2 regions of the Exiguobacterium sp. SH0S2 genome follow, and region 1 is predicted to be linked to the other one. Evidence: riboswitches for the same ligand, from Rfam matches in the RefSeq annotation. Region 1 holds a riboswitch; the other holds the start of a gene.
The links. A riboswitch is a leader RNA that binds a small molecule or an ion and turns the genes downstream of it on or off. The one in region 1 is predicted to bind S-adenosylmethionine.

Region 1 (2,981 bases):
GGGTCATGGAACGTCGATAGCGTCAAATGGGCGACGATTTGCCCGATGTCAAAGCCGAACGGTCCATAAAAAGCGAACTCCGGATCGATGACTTTCGTCTCTTGTTGCGTCGCGAAGATGCTGCCTGTATGTAAGTCCCCGTGCAAGAGCGCGTCGTGTTTCGTGACGAAACCGACTTTCAGTTTCGTGACCTCCACTTTCAATTTCTGGTCACGCCAAAGCGCTTCGACGTCCTGACGGAGCGCGGTTTCGATGTTGTTCGATTCGGCATCTTTGTACGGATCGGTGAAGATCAGTTTTTCAGTGATATCGCATAGTTCCGGGTTGTAATAATCCCGTTCTTTCCGCTTCTTCTCAATCGGGCCGGCCGCATAGTCGGACGTCTCAAACAACGTCTGTCCTAAAAACTCACCGATGTGACGGGCAAGTTCAGGATACGTTTTCCCTTCCAAATAGCCCGTCCGGACGATATCAAAGTCGGACAAGTCTTCTAAAATCGTGTAGGCGAGCGTCCGGTCACTGCCGAGAACGACCGGGACGAAACGCGGGACGACGCTGGCGAATTCGCGCAACGCGAGCTGCTCGATCCACGCCCGTTCAAGTGTGAGCGGCCAACTCTCGCCGACGACTTTCGCATACGGTAGCGCCTGCTTGACGATGAGGCTCGTTTCGCCTTGACGGATGCGGAAGACGAGGTTCAAGTTGCCGTCCCCGATCTCCTCGCAATGCGCGATGCCCCCATCTTCGAGTAACCCTAACGTTCTGACGTGCTCGACGACTGTCTGTTCTGTAAATGGTTGATAAGCCATGTCTGTTTCCCCTTTCGGTATATTCCCCACAAAAAAAGCCCCTTTCTCCGCGAGAAAGAGGCACAGCCGTAACGGTTGTTCCTCTCATCTGTCAGACGTATGTCTGGTGGATGTAGCACCGTGCCTACTGGTCGGTTGCTGCGGCGTCATCGGGCCAATTCCCTCTGCCAACTCGCGATAAGAGTGTCGTATTCGATTGTGTGAACTTGTTGTGATGAATAATACGGACTCGACCCCACCTTTGTCAACGGCAATTTGCTGGAGCAACGGTCACTTTTTTTATGCATATATGGTAACAACGAACTCAAACTTTTTTTCTCAAAAAAAGGAATTGACGAACCGGATATTGTGTGACAAAATTCAATTAAATTTCACAACTTCAAAATACATTCTTATCAAGAGCAGACGGAGGGGACAAGCCCGATGATGTCGCAGCAACCGACCCGATTGGGCACGGTGCTAATTCTTGCAGCGTAAGCTGAGAGATAAGAGTTCATTTTTTTATGATGACCTCTTGCCTCGGCATGGGGTCATTTTTTGTTTGACCGGAAGGAGGAACGAACATGAGTATTACTGCCACATATGAAATCAGCCGGACGGACCGCGTCGCGACTGTCGCCGAGAAAATCGCCCTCGAACTGACCGTCGGCACGTGGACGGAACTGCCTCACCTAGAGCAAGAACAATTAAAGGCGTATCGGGGCGAGATCGTCTCAACGACGCATACGGAAACGACGAGCCGCTTCACAATCCGTTATCCGCTCCATAACGTCACGCCCGACTTCTCATCCATCTTGACGACGACGTTCGGGAAATTATCGCTCGATGACTCGGTACGCTTGATCGACTTAACGTTACCCGAAACGCTTGCATCTGAATTCCCCGGAGCAAAGTTCGGTGTTCAAGGCGTTCGTGAGTTGCTCGACGTCCATGATCGCCCGCTCGTCATGAGCATCTTTAAAGGGATCATCGGCCGTGATTTACGCTTCTTAGAACAGCAACTTCGAGACCAGCTCGCCGGCGGCATCGACATCGTCAAAGATGATGAAATCCTATACGACAACCCGCTCACTCCGTCGCTTGAACGAGCTAAAATCGGAGCGGCCGTCATCCAAGAACAGTTCGAAACGACCGGGAAACGTTCGCTCTATGCCATCACGCTCAGCGGTCCGGTGTTCGGGCTGCGTGACCAAGCGCTCCGCTTGATCGAGGCGGGCGCGACGGCACTGTTGTTCAACGTCTATACATACGGGCTCGACACACTCCGCGAACTCGCGAGCGATCCAACAATTAACGTCCCGATTTTGGCGCACCCGGCGTTCGCCGGCGCCTTGACCGGCTCGATCAGCCACTCGCTCTTGCTCGGAAAATTGATCCGCCTCGCGGGGGCCGACTTGACGCTGTTCCCGTCCCCATACGGTTCACTTGCGACACCATCCGATGAGGCGTTCGCGATTCGGGATAGCAGTGCTCGGCCGCACTGGGCGAAGCCGATTCTACCGGTCCCGTCGGCCGGCATCCATCCGGGGCTCGTCCCGGACATCATCCGTGATTTCGGCACAGACGTCGTCATCAACGCCGGCGGCGGCATCCACGGTCACCCAGACGGCGCGGCCGCCGGGGCCCGGGCGTTCCGACAAGCGATTGAGCAAGTATTGGGCGTGGCGAGCCAGACGAACGAGCTCGAGGCCGCGTTAAAGGCGTGGTCAAAACAATGACGATTCACATCTTGTGTGACTTCGATGGGACGATCACGGCCGAGGACAACATCATCGCTTTGATGCGGGCGTTCGCACCGCCCGAATGGCACGCGCTCAAAGACGATGTGCTCGCTCAAGACATCTCGATCCGCTCCGGGGTCGGGCAGATGTTCCAGCTGTTGCCGAGCGCTGACGCTTCGGCGTACCGTGACTACTTGCTGGACCGCATCACCTTGCGCCCAGGTTTCCCAGCATTTTTGGAAGAGATCCGAGAACATGGCTGGAAGTTCGACGTCGTCAGCGGCGGCATGGACTTTTTCGTGCACCCGATCTTGCAAGACCACGTCGCGCCGGACCACATCTACTGTAACGTCGCCGACTTCTCAGGCGAGACGGTACGCGTCGACTGGCCCTACGCCTGTGACGCGCATTGCACGAATGATTGTGGTTGCTGCAAACCGACAATCGCCCG
Region 2 (2,981 bases), on a different contig from region 1:
CTTCCTGCAGACGCCGGGTGCGAAAGACATCGGCATCGAGGTGTATACGATGTCGAAGGCGTTCAACATGTCCGGCTGGCGGGTCGCTTTCGCCGTCGGCAACCGCGACATCATCGAGGCGATCAACACGTATCAAGACCACGTCCATGTGAGTGTGTTCTCGGCCATCCAAGAGGCGGCCATCGCCGCGCTCGAGTCGCCACGTTCGCTCCGGGACGACTTGTCACGGTTGTATGAGGCCCGCCGCGACCGGCTCGTCGACGGGTTACGTCAGGCCGGATGGGACATCACGGCCCCGAGTGGCTCGTTCTTCGTCTGGGCGAAAGTGCCGGACGGGGACGCAAAATCGTTCTCGCATAAGCTGCTCCACGAGGCAGGGGTCGCCGTGACGCCGGGCTATTTCTTCGGCTCAGAAGGCGAGCGGTACGTCCGGTTCGGGCTCGTCTCCGCCGAGCCGAAGATCGACGAGGCCGTCGAGCGGATCGAGAAACTGTTCGCGACGTATGAAGAGGTCCGGGCATGATCCGCCAAGCCGTGCTCGAGTACGACCATGCGGATGACGGGCTCGAGCGGCTCGATGAATTGATCGCTGGCCGTCGTGCTCACGTGCTGCGCGGGCAGAACGGTTTTGACGTCGTCAAGCGTGTCCTGCCAGCGATCACTGCCTATCCGACATCGCTGTTCCGTGGCGAATGCACGGACGCCGAGGTCGAACGGCTCCGTTTGAAGGATGCGGACGTCCTCCTTGCCGTCGGTGGGGGCAAGCTCGTCGACACGGCGAAACTCGTCGCTTACCGGCAAGGTGTCCCGCTGATCGTCATCCCGACGCTCGCCTCGAACTGTGCCGCCTTCACACCGCTCAGCGTCATCTATGACGAGCACGGCACCTATGACCGCTACGACGTGTTTCGCGTCGTCATCGAGCGGGTCATCGTCGACGCAAGGGTCGTGACCGACTCGCCGTACGACTACTTCCGGGCCGGCGTCATCGACACGGTCGCCAAGTTTTACGAGGCCCGCTATTTGAGCGGCGACAGTTCGCCTGATGCCGGCGTCAATACCGGTCTCGCCTTGGCCGAGCAATGCGGCCGGCTCGTCGAACTCGACTTGAGTGAGTCCAGTTTCACCGCGTATGGGCCAGAGACCCGGTTCGCGGTCGATCACATCCTTGCCGTCGGCGGTGCCGTCGGTGGTTTCGGGGACGCCGGGACACGCGTTGCCGTCGCCCACGCTGTCCACAACGCGCTCAGCCGCTTCGAGTCGACCCATCCGTTCTTACATGGCGACAAGGTCGGCTTCGGCCTCCTTGTCCAAGAACGGTTGCGTGGCTCGTCTGACGCCCCATATTTAGAGGCGTGGCTCGCCAGGATCGGCGCGCCGACGTCACTTGAGACGCTCGGACTCGTGCCGGCCGACATCCCGCAACTGGTCGAGGCGGTCCGGGTCGAGACCGAATTGCAACGTTCACCCGTCCCGCTCGATATTGACTATTTGAAAATAATTTTTGAAAATTTAGTATTTTCTGTTTACAAATAAAAGAATTAAAAGTAAGATGATAACAATTAAATAAGACCGATAGCTTATCAAGAGTGGTGGAGGGACTGGCCCTATGAAACCCGGCAACCAGATCGTAATGATCATGGTGCTAATTCCAACAGACGAAACGTCTGGGAGATGAGCGTGTCCGACTGTCTTTGACTTGTCGTGCCCGCCACTCTTTATGAGTAGCGGGCTTTTATTTTGGAGGAGGAATCATTCATGAACATCAAACAGAAAACAGTACTCGCAGGAACATCTCTACTCGCGGCCATCGCCTTGTCGGCGTGCGGCCAATCGGACGCGAGCGAAGCGCTCAGCACAGAAGCCCTCACGATCGGCGTGACAGGCGGACCGCACCAGCAGATCGCCGAGAAAGTAAAAGAACTCGCGGCCGAGGATGGCCTCGAGCTCGACATCAAGGTGTTCAACGACTACAACACGCCGAACACCGCACTCGACGAAGGCAGTCTCGACGTGAACAGTTACCAGACGCTGTCGTTCCTCGAGCTACAGAAGGCGGACAAAGGCTATAAGATCGACGACGTGTTCAAGACGGTCGCTTTCCCGATGGGGCTCTATTCGGACAAGCTGACGGACATCAAGGAGTTGAAGGAGGGCGATAAAGTCGCCGTCCCGAACGACCCGGCGAACGAACTTCGGGCGCTGCGCCTGTATGAGACGGCCGGACTCATCACCTTGAAAGAAGGATTGACGGACAAGGCGACGAAACGTGACATCGCCGAGAACCCGCTCAACCTCGAATTCATCGAGCTCGAGGCGTCACAACTCCCGACCCAGCTCCCGGAAGTCGCGCTCGCGGCCATCAACACGAACTTCGCGATGGGTGCCGGCCTATCGATCAATGAGGACGCCTTGTTCCATGAAGACACGGTCGACAACCCGTACCCGAACTACGTCGTCGTCCGTACCGACAACAAAGACGATGAAGTCGTCGAGACACTCAAATCTTACTACCACTCGGACGAGGTCCGGACGTTCATCGAAGAGACGTTCGACGGCTCGATCGTCCCGGCGTTTTAAGGAGGCACTATGATCGCACTCAAACAGATCTCAAAAACGTTCACGGTAAACAAAGGGACCGTCACTGCGCTCGACGATGTCTCGCTGACGATTGAAAAGGGTGAGATCTTCGGCATCATCGGTCGGAGCGGCGCCGGCAAGAGCACGCTCATCCGCATGATCAATCTGCTCGAACGGCCGACGTCAGGTCAAGTCGAGATCGAAGGGCAAGACATCACGACGCTCGACAAAAAAGGGTTATCAAAGCTCCGTCACCGCATCGGGATGATCTTCCAGCACTATAACCTGCTGAAGACTGCGACCGTCGAAGACAACGTCGCCATCCCGCTCCGCCTAGAAGGACTCGATAAACGCTCGATCAGCGAGCGGGTCGACAAGTATCTCGATATCGTCGGACTGAC

Region 2: it holds a riboswitch for S-adenosylmethionine, as region 1 does, so the genes downstream of both, EVJ21_RS00670 (MetQ/NlpA family ABC transporter substrate-binding protein) here and EVJ21_RS07780 (2,3-diketo-5-methylthiopentyl-1-phosphate enolase) in region 1, are expected to answer to the same signal.

What each region holds. Positions count from the first base shown of each region.
Region 1 covers NZ_SJVB01000002.1:605,786-608,766, forward strand. The annotation lists gene mtnK (S-methyl-5-thioribose kinase) at 1-809, opposite strand, end outside; SAM riboswitch class I at 891-993, opposite strand; SAM riboswitch class I at 1,199-1,301, shown strand; gene EVJ21_RS07780 (2,3-diketo-5-methylthiopentyl-1-phosphate enolase) at 1,373-2,527, shown strand; gene EVJ21_RS07785 (2-hydroxy-3-keto-5-methylthiopentenyl-1-phosphate phosphatase) at 2,524-2,981, shown strand, end outside.
Region 2 covers NZ_SJVB01000001.1:127,397-130,377, forward strand. The annotation lists gene EVJ21_RS00660 (aminotransferase class I/II-fold pyridoxal phosphate-dependent enzyme) at 1-523, shown strand, start outside; gene EVJ21_RS00665 (iron-containing alcohol dehydrogenase) at 520-1,536, shown strand; SAM riboswitch class I at 1,578-1,681, shown strand; gene EVJ21_RS00670 (MetQ/NlpA family ABC transporter substrate-binding protein) at 1,759-2,580, shown strand; gene EVJ21_RS00675 (methionine ABC transporter ATP-binding protein) at 2,590-2,981, shown strand, end outside.